DNA from 2 places in the Microbacterium sp. MYb64 genome. Region 1 is predicted to be linked to the other one. Evidence: predicted binding sites of a transcription regulator. Region 1 holds the regulator's gene; the other holds the start of a gene.
What was found. The regulator LexA, encoded in region 1, represses DNA repair genes until DNA is damaged. The targets are predictions, from matches to a motif close to TCGAACANNTGTTCGA.
Positions count from the first base shown of each region.

Region 2: a site for LexA is predicted at 4,686-4,701, ahead of recA (recombinase RecA). Genes of this name have one in related genera too.

Region 1 covers NZ_PCOW01000020.1:47,767-55,064, reverse strand. The annotation lists gene CQ044_RS15590 (histidinol-phosphate transaminase) at 1-1,032, opposite strand, end outside; gene CQ044_RS15585 (LysM peptidoglycan-binding domain-containing protein) at 1,080-1,436, opposite strand; gene lexA (transcriptional repressor LexA) at 1,758-2,444, shown strand; gene metE (5-methyltetrahydropteroyltriglutamate--homocysteine S-methyltransferase) at 2,565-4,886, opposite strand; gene CQ044_RS15570 (methylenetetrahydrofolate reductase) at 4,924-5,937, opposite strand; gene CQ044_RS15565 (prolyl oligopeptidase family serine peptidase) at 6,084-7,298, shown strand, end outside.
Region 2 covers NZ_PCOW01000002.1:255,128-262,425, forward strand. The annotation lists gene CQ044_RS03335 (DNA translocase FtsK) at 1-2,821, shown strand, start outside; gene pgsA (CDP-diacylglycerol--glycerol-3-phosphate 3-phosphatidyltransferase) at 2,821-3,408, shown strand; gene CQ044_RS03345 (CinA family protein) at 3,408-3,947, shown strand; gene CQ044_RS03350 (helix-turn-helix domain-containing protein) at 4,089-4,397, shown strand; gene CQ044_RS03355 (DUF3046 domain-containing protein) at 4,402-4,626, shown strand; gene recA (recombinase RecA) at 4,900-5,952, shown strand; gene CQ044_RS03365 (regulatory protein RecX) at 5,990-6,820, shown strand; gene miaB (tRNA (N6-isopentenyl adenosine(37)-C2)-methylthiotransferase MiaB) at 6,933-7,298, shown strand, end outside.

The DNA.
Region 1 (7,298 bases):
CTCGGTTCCGGCCGTGACGCGCAGGTGATGCGTGATGCCGACATCGCGGATCAGCACGCCCCTGTCGTAGAGGGCGCGCCAGGTCGCGGCGGGATCGGCGACCCCGCCGAACAGCACGAAGTTGGACCAGGACGGGTGGGGTTCGTACCCCAGGGCCGCGAGCGTGGCGGAGATGCGATCGCGCTGCGCGACGATCTCATCGACCATCGCGAGCATGATCGGCGCGTTCCGCAGCGCCGCGATCGCCGCCGCCTGGGTGAGCGCGCTCAGGTGGTACGGCAGGCGCACCAGACGCAGGGCGTCGATGAACGCCGGATCCGCGGCGAGGTAGCCGACCCGCGCTCCGGCGAAGGCGAAGGCCTTGCTCATCGTGCGGGAGACGGCGAGCCGCGGCCGTCCCTCGAGCAGCGTCAGCGCCGTCGGCGAATCCTTCGGCGCGAACTCCTGGTACGCCTCGTCGACGATGACGATGCCTCGCGCGGCCTCGTACACCGCCTCGATCACGTCGAGAGGCAGCGGGGTGCCCGTGGGGTTGTTCGGCGCGCACAGCAGGATCACGTCCGGATCGTGCTCCAGGACCTGCGCGACCGCCTCGTCGACCGTCAGCTCGTAGTCGGGGTGGCGGACCCCGGCGACCCAGGTCGCCCCCGTGCCCTGGGCGAGCAGCGGGTACATCGAATAGGTCGGCGCGAACCCGAACACGGTGCGGCCAGGGCCGGCGAAGGCCTGCAGGATGTGCTGGAGCACCTCGTTGGACCCGTTGCCCGCCCAGATGTTCGCGGCCACGAGGTCGTGGCCGAGGTAGCCGGCGAACGCCTCACGGAGCTCGGTGAACTCGCGGTCCGGGTACCGGTTGACGTCGCGCAGCGCCACCGCGATGTCGTCGAGGATGTCGCTCGCGACCTTCTCGGGCACCGGATGCGTGTTCTCGTTCACGTTCAGCGCCACGGGCAGCGGCGCCTGCGGGGCCCCGTAGGGGCGCAGTCCGCGCAGGTCGTCACGAAGGGGTAAGTCGTCGAGCGAGACAGTCACCCTGCCATGCTAGGCGGCCCGGCTGTGATGCCGGTGCCGCGTGACGATCAGCGTCCGGTCGCGCCGTACTCCGCCGGGATGGCCAGGTGCTGCCCGACCTCGATCACGCCGCCGTCGACGAGGTTCAGCTGGGAGATCTTGGCGACGACGTCGCGCGGGTCGGCGTTCGGCGCGACCTCGCCCGCGATGGACCACAGGGTGTCGCCGGGTTGGACGGTGACGGTCGCGAAGGTGTTGCCCGTCGTCTGCTCGCCGGAGGCGAGCGCGGATCCGCCGCTCAGCGCTGCGAACGCGATCGCCGCAGCCACCGGGAGCGCGACCAGCGCGGCGAGCACGCGCCGACCGCGTGCGGTGATCCGCAGGCGCGTGGCGGGAACCGGACCGGCGAAGGTGATGCTGCTCATGGTGCTTCTCCTCAGTGTCTGTGTCGGTCCGCCTCTCCCCGGATCGGGATCCCGTGTGGAGGATCTTCGAATCCGGGCCTCTGGAGAGGCGAACCTACGTACCGAAACTACTTTCGAGTTCGAACATCTGTCAAGCGTTCTTCGAATATCGGTTCCGATAATTCGCCGACACGCTCGAACAGATCTATCGACTCCGCCCCGATCTCGGATACGGTTTCGATACGAAGACCCCATCACGGACCACCGACATTCGAATCGCCGCCCGCGAATCCATGCCGATCACCGGATCCGCGAGGGCCCGATGCACACGAAGGAGATGGCATGAGCGACGGTGCGAACCTCGGCTCCGAGGCCCCGCGGACGCGGCGCCGCAAGAGCCTCAGTGCGAAGCAGATGGCGATCCTCGAGGTCATCCAGACCTCGATCGCCCGGTACGGCTACCCGCCGAGCATGCGCGAGATCGGCGACGCCGTGGGTCTCAAGTCCCTCAGCAGCGTGACGCATCAGCTCGGCCAGCTCGAGCTCAGCGGCTACCTGCGCCGCGACGCCGGCAAGACCCGCGCCATGGAGGTCCTCATCGACCTGCCCGGCCTCTCGACCGAGAACCCCGCAGACACCGCCCCCTCGGTCGGAGACGCCGCGCTCGTGCCGCTCGTGGGCCGGATCGCCGCCGGAGTGCCGATCACGGCCGAGCAGCAGGTCGAGGAGATCTTCCCCCTCCCCCGCCAGCTCGTCGGCAAAGGTGATCTGTTCATGCTCAAGGTCTCCGGCGAGTCGATGATCGACGCCGCCATCTGCGACGGCGACTGGGTGGTCGTGCGCTCACAGGGCACCGCGGAGAACGGCGAGATCGTCGCGGCCATGCTCGACGGCGAGGCCACGGTCAAGACGTTCCGCCGGCGGGACGGCCACGTGTGGCTGCTCCCCCGCAACAGCGCCTTCGAGCCGATCCTGGGCGACGACGCCACGGTGCTCGGCAAGATCGTGGCGGTGCTGCGCGCGGTCTGATCCCCGCCCCTTCCACGTCGAGGCCCCCTCTGCGCATCGAGGCCCCCTCTCAGATCCGAATCTGGGAGGGGGCCTCGGTGCTGCGAGGGGGCCTCGATGAAGACGCCCGGTGCGGGGAGATCAGACCGCGACCGACACGTCCTCGCGGACGCGGCGGGTGGCCTCGACGATGTTGCGCAGCGAGGCGTTGGTCTCCTCGTAGCCGCGGGTCTTCAGACCGCAGTCCGGGTTGACCCAGAGCTGACGCGTCGGGATCTCCTCGACCGCACGGCGCAGGAGCACCTCGACCTCGGAGGCGTCCGGAACGCGCGGCGAGTGGATGTCGTACACGCCGGGGCCGATGCCGTGGTCGAAGCCGGCCGCGGCGATGTCCGTGACGACCTCCATGCGACTGCGGGCGGCCTCGATCGAGGTGACGTCGGCGTCGAGCGCGCGGATCGCGTCGATCACGACGCCGAACTCCGAGTAGCAGAGGTGCGTGTGCACCTGCGTGGCCGTCTCCGCGCCCGCCGTGGACAGCCGGAACGACGCGACGGACCAGTCCAGGTACGCCGGCTGGTCGGCCTTCTTGAGCGGCAGCAGCTCGCGCAGCGCCGGCTCGTCGACCTGGATGACGCCGATCCCGGCGGCCTCCAGGTCCGCGATCTCGTCGCGCAGCGCCAGGGCGACCTGGTTCGCCGTCTCGGCGAGCGGCTGGTCGTCGCGGACGAACGACCAGGCGAGGATCGTGACGGGGCCCGTCAGCATGCCCTTCATCGGCTTCGCGGTGAGGGACTGCGCGTACTCCGACCACGCCACCGTGATCGGCGCCGGACGCGAGACGTCGCCCCAGAGGATCGACGGGCGCGTCGCGCGGGATCCGTAGGACTGCACCCAGCCGTTCTCGGTGACGTCGAAGCCGTCGAGGTTCTCGGCGAAGTACTGCACCATGTCGTTGCGCTCGGGCTCGCCGTGCACGAGCACGTCCAGGCCCAGCTCCTCCTGCAGGGTCACGACCCGGCCGATCTCCTCGCGGAGGAAGCCGTCGTACTCGTCCGCGGTGATCTCGCCCTTGGTGAACTGCGCGCGGGCGCGTCGGATCTCGCCGGTCTGCGGGAAGGATCCGATGGTCGTGAGCGGCAGCGCGGGCAGGTCGAGCGCGATCGACTGCGCGGCCACACGGGCCTCGTAGTCGCCGCGGTCGAAGTCGGCGCCGGTCAGCGCCGAGGTGCGCGCACGGACGGCGTCCACGCGGACGCCGGGGGCTCTGAGACGGTCCGTCAGGGCGGCGGAGGCGGCGTCGAGCTCGGCGGCGATCGCGGAGCGCCCCTCGGCGAGGCCCTTGGCGAGGGTCGTGACCTGCGCGACCTTCTGGTCGGCGAAGGCGAGCCAGCTCACCAGGCGCTCATCGAGCTTGGTCTCGTCCTCGACGTCGTGCGGCACGTGCTGCAGCGAGGTGGAGGTCGCCGCGGCCACGCCGGCCGCACCGAGACCGCGCAGCGCCTCGAGGGTGTCGAAGGCCGCGGAGAGGTCGCCGCGCCAGATGTTGTGGCCGTCGACCACGCCGCCGACGAGCACCTTGTCGGCGAGGCCGGGGACGGATGCGGGCACGGTGCCGCGCACGAGGTCGAGGCCGATCGCCTCGATCGGAGCCGCGGCGAGAACCGCGAGGTTGGCGTCGAGGGCCGCGTACGGGGCCGCGACGAAGATCGCCGGGCGCTCCGCGAGACCGCCGAGGACCGCGTACGCGCGCTCCGCGGCCGCACCGAGCGCTGCCACGGAAGCCGGCAGCGACTCGCTCACGAGCGCCGGCTCATCCAGCTGCACCCACTCCGCGCCGGCGGCCTCGAGCGCGCCGAGCACCTCGGCGTAGACCGAGACGAGGTCGTCCAGGCGCGACAGCGGGTCGAAGCCCTCCGGCGCCTCGTCCGCGGCCTTGGCGAGGGCGAGGAACGTGACGGGGCCCACGAGCACGGGGCGGGTGCGGAAGCCGGCCTCCGCCGCCTCCCGCACCTGGCGCACGATGCGGTCGCTGGACAGCGAGAAGACGGTGTCCGGTCCGATCTCGGGCACGAGGTAGTGGTAGTTCGTGTCGAACCACTTCGTCATCTCGAGCGGCGCGCGCTCGCCCTCGCCACGGGCGACGGTGAAGTACGCCGGCAGGCCGATCGTGCCGTCGGCGGACCGCAGGTCCTCGAAGCGGGCGGGGATCGCACCCACGGTGACCGCGGCGTCGAGCACCTGGTCGTAGTACGAGAACGACTCGGGGATCGCCGAGTCGGAGCGGCCGAGGCCCTGCACGGCGAGACGCTCGCGCGTCGTCGCGCGCAGCTCGGCCGCGGTGCGCTCGAGCTCGGCCTCGTCGATCCGTCCGGCCCAGAACGCCTCGACGGCCTTCTTGAGCTCACGGCGACGGCCGATGCGCGGGTAGCCCAGGACGGTGCCCTCGGGGAATGCGGTCATGACGGTCCTCTCTGACGGAAGGGGGGAAGGATGCGGCCTAGTGCGCGCCGCTGGTCTCTGCGAGCTGGAGGGCGCCGCCCACGGGGGACGTCGCCCCGCCTTCGGGGAGGACCCCGGCGGCCGTGAGCACGTCCAGCACGGTGCGGTGCTGGTTGAACGCGTACAGGTGGATCCCAGGCGCCCCGCCGTCCACGAGCTCCCGCACGAGCTCCGCCGCATGCGCGACGCCGATCTCGGTGCGGCCCTCGGCGGTCGGCTCGACCTCGAGGTCGATGGACAGCTCGGCGGGAAGCTCCTCGCCGCTGAGCTCCAGCACGCGGCGCAGGCGCGCGGGCGACGTGATGGGCATGATGCCGGGCAGGATCGGGATCGTGACGCCCGCGCGACGTGCGCGCTCGACGAAGGCGAAGTAGTCGTCAGGGTGGAAGAACAGCTGCGTGATCGCGAGCGTCGCCCCCGCGGCCTGCTTGGCCAGCAGCGCGTCGATGTCCTGGTTGCGGTACGTCGAGCGCGGATGCCCGTTGGGGTACGCCGCGACGGCGATGTTCACCTTCCGGCGGGGCGTCACCTGAACGGCTCCGGGAACGCCAGGGATCGGCCGCTCCTGGTAGGGCGCCCGCTCGGCCTGCGCCCTGTCGATCAGCTGCACGAGCTGCGCCGAACTCTCCAGGTCGCCGAGGAACGGCTGGCTCTCATCCAGTGGCGGATCGCCGCGCAGGGCGAGGAAGCTGAGGATCCCTGCGTCGAGGAACTCCCGGATCAGCCGGGAGGCTCCGGCGTACGTGTTGCCGACGCAGGTGAGGTGCGCGAGCGGCTCGACGGAGGTGTGCTCGCGGATGTAGCGCAGCACGTCGAGCGAGCGACCGCCGACGGATCCGCCCGCGCCATAGGTCACGGAGATGAAGCGAGGTGCAGCCGATGCGAGCTGCTGGATCGTCTCGTGCAGAGCCTCGATCGGCGCCGTGGTGCGCGGCGGATACAGCTCGAAGGAGATCGGGACGCGCGGAACGACGGCCCCGGCGGGGGCGAACGGCGGCGCGTCGAAGGACATCTCTCTCCTGGGTCGGGGCGGTCACCCCACGCTAGGCGGCGCTGCCACGCGGCGCATGCTGTGTTTCGTCATGTGTCGGCGCTCCGGAAAGCCCGGCACGCAGCGCCGCACGAGACGGCGCCGGCCGGTTCTCCTAGGCTCGAATCATGACGACTCCGCACGGATCCTGGCCCTCCCCGCTGTCCGCGGCCGACCTCGCCGTCGCCGGCACGAAGATCGACGGAGCCCGCTATGCCGCGGGCGGGATCTGGTGGAGCGAATCGGTGCCGCAGGAGCGCGGGCGCATGCGGGTGATGCGCCGCGACGGCGTCGGCGCCGCGCGCGAGGTGCTGCGCGCGCCGTGGAGCGCCCGCTCCCGGGTGCACGAGTACGGCGGCGGTGCGTGGACGGTCGCCGATGACGGCACGCTCCTCTTCGTCGATGGCGAGGACCAGCGCGTGCACCGGCTGGATCCTGAGACCGACGCACCTGTGCCGCTCACCGCGCCGGGTCCGCGCTACGGCGGCCTCAGGGCGCAGCAGGGGCGCCTGTTCGCCGTGCGCGAGGACCTGCGCGCCGCGCCGCACCAGCGCGCGATCGTGGAGATCCCTCTCGACGGTTCCGCGGCAGCGGACGATGCCGCCGTCACCACGATCCTCGGCGGCGACGGCTTCTTCGCCCACCCGGTGCTCTCCCCCGACGGGACCCGGCTCGCACTCGTGACGTGGGACGTGCGGCGGATGCCGTGGGAGGCGTCGGAAGCGCTCGTCGTGGATCTGGCGACGGGATCGCGGACCCCGATGCCGGGCCGCGCCGCGCTGCAGCCCGAGTGGCTCAGCGACGACGAGCTGCTGTTCAGCCATGACGCGACCGGACGATGGAACCTGTACCGCGCGATGCCCGGCGGCGCACCCGCGACCGTCTCCCCCGCCGACGCCGACACCGGCGGCGGGCTGTGGGTGCTCGGCCAGCGATGGTTCCGGGTGCTCGAGGACGGCAGGATCCTGGCCGTCCGCACGAACGGATCGGACGCGCTGGTGCTCATCGAGCGGGACGGCACGGAGCGCGAACTGGCGGTCCCGTTCGACGGCGACCTCAGTCTGGAGGATGCACACGGATCCCTGGTGCTGATCACCGGACAGGGACGACGGGTCACGCCGGGTCTGTGGGAGCTGGACCTCGACGCGGGCGTCGCGCGCGCGATCCGCGGCGGCGATCCCGTAGACCCCGCGTGGGTGCCCGGCGCACGCCCGGTGAGCTTCGACGGACCGCACGGCCCCGTGCACGCGTTCGACCATGCCCCGGCGAACCCGGATGCCGATGCGGCTCCGCAGGCGCTGCCGCCCTACGTCGTACAGGTGCACGGCGGCCCGACGGCGCAC
Region 2 (7,298 bases), on a different contig from region 1:
GAGTTCGAATGCGACCAAGAGCGCGGCCGAGAAGCCCTCGACGCGCAGTCGCTCCACGTCCGGGGCGAAGCCGCGCAGTTCGACCAAGGCCGCGCCCGCCCCGAGGAAGTACGTCGACGAGCCCGACAAGCCGCCGGTGATCGCGCGCGCCTGGACGGGCCTCGCGCACGGCGTGGGCGGGCTCTTCCGGGCCTTCGGCCTGGAGACGCTGGAGAAGGATCAGCGCCGCGACGGCTTCCCGTTCCTCCTCGTGCTGCTCGCCGTCGCGGGCGCCGTGAACGAGTGGTTCTTCATCGGCAACACGGTCGCGACGAACATCAGCGCCTACTCCGTGGGTGCGCTGATCGGCCGCGCCGCGTTCATCATGCCGGTGCTGCTGCTGCTCCTGGCCGGGTGGTTGTTCCGCCACCCCTCCTCCGTGCACGACAACGGACGGATCGGGATCGGATTCGGACTGTTCGTGGTCACCCTCGCCGGCTTCTGCCACGTCGCAGGCGGGATGCCGCAGCCGAAGCAGGGGATGGTGGCTCTCAGCGCCGCCGGCGGACTCTTCGGCTGGCTGCTGGGCCAGCCCCTCAGCTACCTGACCTCGGTCCCGGCCTACATCGTGCTGTCGCTGCTCGCGGCGCTCAGCGTGCTGATCCTCACCAAGACGCCGCCGAACCGCATCGGCCAGCGCCTGGGCGACCTGTACGCGTGGATGTTCGACGCGGAGCGCACGCCGAAGGCTGCCCCCGCCGAGGAGGCCGCGGCCGTCGACGAGGCGGACAAGGTCGACGACCCGGACGTGCTGCCCTGGTGGCGGCGCAACAAGACAGGACGCGAAGAGGATCCGGACGACGGGATCGGCTCGCAGGACCTCACCGAGCTGCTCACGGCGCAGGACGACACCCCCACCGTGGCGCAGGCGACCGCGTACGACCAGGCCGTCATCAAGGACGAGGATCCGTACGACGCCGCCACCGAGGTGCTCACCGACGTGCGCGCCGTCGCGGACTCCCTCGCCGAGCAGCAGAGCACGGCGCTGCTGGACGACGGCGACACCGGCGAGCTCGAGCTGGCCGGATTCGACGGCTTCGGCACCGATGGGCCCGGCGAGCGCGGCCCGCAGGCGCCGGCCGCACCGTACATCCTCCCGTCGCCGGGTGCGCTCAAGGCGGGGCCGCCCGCGGTCGCCCGCTCCGAGGCGAACGATCGCGTGGTCGAGCAGATCACGAACGTTCTCACCCAGTTCAACGTCGATGCGAAGGTGACCGGCTTCTCGCGCGGTCCGACAGTGACCCAGTACGAGGTCGAGGTCGGTCACGGCGTCAAGGTCGAGAAGATCCTGCAGCTGAGCAACAACTTCGCCTATGCGGTCGCGTCGAACGACGTGCGGATCCTCTCGCCGATCCCGGGCAAGAGCGCGATCGGCATCGAGATCCCGAACGCCGACCGCGAGACCGTCGCGCTCGGCGATGTGCTCCGCTCCGCTGCGGCGCAGAAGAGCACGCATCCGCTGACGATCGGCGTCGGCAAGGACGTCGGCGGCAACTTCGTCCTCGCCAACCTCGCCAAGATGCCGCACCTCCTGGTGGCGGGATCGACCGGATCCGGTAAGTCGAGCTTCGTGAACTCGATGATCACGAGCCTTCTCATGCGCGCCCGCCCCGCGGACGTGCGTATGGTGCTGATCGACCCGAAGCGCGTGGAGCTCACCAGCTACGCCGGCGTCCCGCACCTCATCACGCCCATCATCACGAACGCCAAGAAGGCCGCAGAGGCGCTGCAGTGGGTCGTGAAGGAGATGGACATGCGGTACGACGACCTCGCGTCGTTCGGGTTCCGCCACATCGACGACTTCAACCGTGCCGTGCGCGCGGGAGAAGTCGTGGTTCCTCCCGGCAGCGAGCGCGTGCTCAAGCCCTACCCCTACCTGCTGGTGGTGGTCGACGAGCTCGCGGACCTCATGATGGTCGCCCCGCGCGATGTGGAGGACTCGATCGTCCGCATCACGCAGCTCGCCCGCGCGAGCGGCATCCACCTCGTGCTCGCGACCCAGCGACCCAGCGTCGACGTCGTGACCGGCCTGATCAAGGCCAACGTGCCGTCACGCCTCGCCTTCGCCGTGACCAGCGTCACCGACAGCCGCGTGATCCTGGACAGCCCCGGCGCCGACAAGCTGATCGGGCAGGGCGACGCGCTGTTCTCCCCGATGGGATCCTCCAAGCCTTTCCGCCTGCAGGGCGCCTGGGTCGACGAGAGCGAGATCGAAGCGGTCGTCAAGCACGTCACCGGTCAGGCGCGTCCGGAGTACCGGCCCGATGTGGCAGAAGCGGTCGAGGGCAAGAAGAAGGAGGTCGACGAGGACATCGGCGACGACCTCGAGCTGCTCCTCGCCGCCGCCGAGCTCATCGTCTCGTCGCAGTTCGGCTCCACGTCGATGCTGCAGCGCAAGCTGCGCGTCGGCTTCGCCAAGGCCGGGCGGCTCATGGATCTGCTCGAGTCCCGCGAGATCGTCGGCCCGTCCGAGGGGTCCAAGGCGCGCGACGTGCTGGTCACCCCCGAGCAGCTGGCCGGGGTGCTGGCCAAGCTGCGTGGCGAGGATCCGCCCTCTGCCCGCGCGGCCTCGGCTCCGAGCGCTCCTGCCGCGCCGGCGGCTCCCGCGTCCATGCCGGCGGCCGCAGTGCCGCCGCGTCCCGCCGACCCTGTGGCCGCATCGTCCTACGGCGCCGCGGATGACCGCTACGGCGAGGATCCGCTCGAAGCGCAGTACCGCGGACTCCCCGAGGTCGACGCGGAGTCCGATGAGGACGCCTGGGGCCTGACGGGGCGCGACTGATGGCCATTCCGCGTCAGCTGCCGAACGCGATCACGATCGCCCGCATCCCTCTCGCCGTCGTCTTCTTCGTGCTCCTGCTCATGGGGGGTGCGAACGGCATGGCGCAGCCCGCGCTGCGCTGGGTAGCCGCGGGGTTGTTCATCCTGGCGATCTCCACCGACTGGGTGGACGGCTATCTCGCTCGCAAGTACGACCTGGTCAGCGACTTCGGCAAGCTCTGGGATCCGATCGCCGACAAGCTGCTCACCGGAGCCGGCTTCATCGGCCTCGCGATCCTCGGCGAGGTGTGGTGGTGGCTGGTGCTCGTCATCCTCGTCCGCGAGTGGGGCATCACGGTGCACCGCTTCATGATCGTCAAGGAGCACGTCGTCGCTGCGGCGTGGATGGGCAAGATCAAGACGACCGTGCAGGCCGTGGCGCTGTCCTGGGCGCTGCTGCCGCTGCACGTCTGGATCGGGATGCCGGTGTGGTCGATCACGACCACGGTGCTGATGGTGATCGCGCTCATCCTGACGATCCTGAGCGGCATCGACTACATCGTGGCGCAGGTGCGAGGCTCCCGCGCGGATCGCGGCGCAGCGTCCTGATGTCCGCGGAATCGTCTCGCACCGCGGCCGCCGTGCTCGATGCGCTGCGCGAGCGCGGGATGACGCTGGCCGTCGCCGAGTCGCTCACCGGAGGAGCGCTCTCTGCGGCACTCGTGGAGATCGCCGGCGCTTCGGACGTGCTCAACGGCGCCGTGGTCGCCTACGCGACGCCGATCAAGTCCTCGCTGCTGGGCGTGGATCCGCTCCGGCTCGCGTCGCACGGGCCCGTCGATGCGGAGGTCGCGCGGCAGATGGCCGCGGGAGCCCGCTCGGCGCTGGCCGTGGACGGGCGCCCGGCCGACGTCGGCGTCGCAACGACCGGTGTCGCCGGTCCCACCCCGCAGGGCGGGCAGCCTGTCGGCACGGTCCACATCGGAGTGAGCGTCGCCGAGCGCACGATCAGCCGCCCGTTCCTGTTCGACGGCGATCGTTCCGCGATCCGCGCTGCCGCGCTTCGGGCGGCTCTCGCGCTGCTCTTCGAGACGGTGACGGGCCGGGAGATCGATGCCGGCGCGCCCGGGCGGGACGACCGGGAATAGAGTGCTCATCGACGAAGTTGAGTCGAGTGTGCTCACATTCAATGCACAGGACGAAATACTAGTGTCGATCCCGACAGGTCGGGTTAGACTGACCATCCGATCCGGCGCTTGGGGCCGGGGGATGGGGGAGAGGAGGTCCCGATGATTCTCGTACGACAGGAGATCGGTGACGTGCTGCGGGACTTCCGTCTGCAGAAGGGCCGCACACTCCGCCAGGTCGCAGGCAAAGCGTCTGTCGCACTCGGGTACCTCAGCGAGGTCGAGCGCGGGCAGAAGGAAGCGTCCAGCGAGATCCTCGCGTCGGTCGCCGAAGCACTCGACGTGCCCATCTCCACCATCATGCGCGAGGTCGGCGATCGGATCGCCGTGCTCGAGGGCATGCAGGTCATCCCCGACGTCGTTCCCGACGAGCTCGTGGCCTCGGTCGAGTCCGAGCTGTCGCTGCGCTGACGGGATGCGGCGCAGCGAGTTCCTCCGTGCAGTCGATACGGAGTTCGGATCGCGTAGCGGTTCCCTCGTGGCGGACCTCGTTCTGAGCGCCGTCGGCGGGCGCACGGCCGCGCAGGCGATGGAGGCCGGTGTGCCTCCGCGGGACGTCTGGCTGGCGCTGTGCGCCGAGATGGACGTCCCGGAGTCGCACCGGTACGGCGCGGGCCGGCTGGAGCCTCGGCGGCGCTGAACGCGGTCGGATCCGGGCGCGCGGTGTTCGATCCGTTCCTCGGTCTTCTCGGCGTGTCGTCGAAGACATGTTCGAGATGCGCGTATCGTCCTGCACAGATGATTTCGTGATCGGGATCTGCACGACTTACGGGAACGCCGGCTGAATGTCGGAGGCTCCGCCTAGCGTGTTCGACATGACCACGAGGTCATACGCCTTGTCGGAGAGCTCGCCCCAGCCGGGGCAGCCGCGACAGCCTACAGGCGGCAGTTCACGAGCACGAAGGAGCACGTCATGCCCTCTCCCGCAGACCGCGAGAAGTCCCTCGAGACCGCACTCGCCCAGATCGACAAGCAGTTCGGAAAGGGCTCGGTCATGCGCCTCGGCAGTGACGAGCGTGCTCCTGTCGCTGTCATCCCCACCGGCTCCATCGCGCTCGACGTCGCGCTCGGCGTCGGAGGCCTGCCGCGCGGCCGCATCGTCGAGATCTACGGCCCGGAGTCCTCGGGTAAGACCACGCTGACCCTGCACGCGATCGCCAATGCGCAGCGCGCCGGCGGCATCGCCGCCTTCGTCGACGCGGAGCACGCCCTCGACCCCGAGTACGCCAAGAAGCTCGGCGTCGACATCGACGCGCTGCTCGTCTCCCAGCCCGACACCGGTGAGCAGGCGCTCGAGATCGCCGACATGCTCGTGCGCTCCGGTGCCATCGACCTCATCGTGATCGACTCCGTGGCCGCTCTCGTGCCGCGTGCGGAGATCGAGGGCGAGATGGGCGACTCGCACGTCGGTCTGCAGGCGCGACTGATGTCGCAGGCGCTGCGCAAGCTCACGGGCGGTCTGAATCAGACCAACACCACGATGATCTTCATCAACCAGCTGCGCGAGAAGATCGGCGTGTTCTTCGGCTCGCCGGAGACCACCGCCGGTGGTAAGGCGCTGAAGTTCTACGCGTCGGTCCGCCTCGACATCCGTCGGATCGAGACGCTGAAGGACGGCACGGAGGCAGTCGGAAACCGCACCAGGGTCAAGGTCGTGAAGAACAAGATGGCTCCGCCGTTCAAGCAGGCCGAGTTCGACATCCTCTACGGCGTCGGCATCTCCCGCGAGGGCAGCCTCATCGACTTCGGCGTCGACCACGGCATCGTGAAGAAGTCCGGCGCCTGGTACACCTACGACGGGGACCAGCTCGGCCAGGGCAAGGAGAACGCGCGCAACTTCCTGCTCAAGAACCCCGACATCGCGGAGACGATCGAGACGCAGATCAAGCAGAAGCTCGGCATCGGCGGTGCGGCGGCCCCCGCTGCGACGGCGGCCGACGAGCTCGCACAGCGGCGTCCGGCCTGACATGCGCCTCGACGACGCTCGGCGACCGGAGTGAGCCGTGAGTGACGACAGGGGCGGGGCATCGTCCGAGGACGACCGCCTCGCCCCCGTGATCCCGCTGTTCGGGGGGCGCGGTGCGCCCGCCGACGGCGGGCGCACGCGCCCGTCGAACCCGGCGTCCGCCGCGTCGTCCGCAGGGGACGAGTGGCGCTCGACCTGGGCTGCGGAGTCTGAGGCCGAGCGCCGCGGGCCGAGTTCCCGCCACCCCGCCGCCGCGGCGCTGGCAACCGAAGAGGGCAATACCTCCGCTCCGGTGGCACCCGCGCCCGTCCGTCGCGGGCTGCGTGCCGTCGGCCGTCACGGCGGGGACGACGCGGCCGTGCCGGACGATCCGATCGCCGACGCGAGCGAGCTGCTGGTCCGGAAGCTCCGCTCCAAGCAGCTGTCGAGCGCGGAAGCGCGAGACGTGCTGCGTGAGAACGGCCTCTCCTCCGAGGACCGCGATCTCGTCGTCGAGCAGTTCGAGCAGCGCGGGTATCTCGACGACGTCTCCCTGGCCGAGCTCCTGGTGACCTCGGGGTCCGAGCGCAAGGGACAGGGGCGTGTGGCGATCGCCCGCACCCTCAGTCAGCGAGGCATTCCGCGCCAGATCGCCGACGAGGCGCTGTCCGTCCTGGACGATGACGACGCCGAGCGGGCGCTCGACTATGCACGGTCCAAGGTGGCGGGCCTGCGTCGCTACGACGAGGACACCGCGATCCGGCGTCTCGTCGGACAGCTGTCCCGCCGCGGATACGGGGGCGGCGTGGCGCTGACCGCCGCACGCACCGCGTGGCGCGAGACGCAGCGCGGTTCGGGCGTCGGGCGGGTGCGGTTCGAGGAGAGCTGAACCCGGAGGGTGGGCTTTCGCATCATCGGGTAAGCGTCCGCATCGTTGAGAGAAGCTGCGCGAGAGCGAGCGGGGACCTTTCCCGCCTGGCGAAAGTAGAATGGCAGGCACTATGACCATTCCCCTCTCAGAGCCCACGCTCATCGCGCCCTCCGCCGCGGCGCTCGATGAGGCCGGGCAGCAGCGCACGTACGAGGTGCGCACCTTCGGATGCCAGATGAACGTGCACGACTCCGAGCGTCTGTCGGGCTCGCTGGAGAGCGCCGGCTACGTCCGCGCAGCCGCAGACGACGAGGCGGACATCGTCATCATCAACACGTGCGCGGTGCGCGACAACGCCGCCGGCAAGCTGTACGGCACGCTGGGGCATCTGAAGAGCCGCAAGGACAAGCACGCCGGGATGCAGATCGCCGTCGGCGGCTGCCTGGCGCAGATGGACAAGCAGGCCGTCCTCGACAAGGCGCCCTGGGTCGATGTG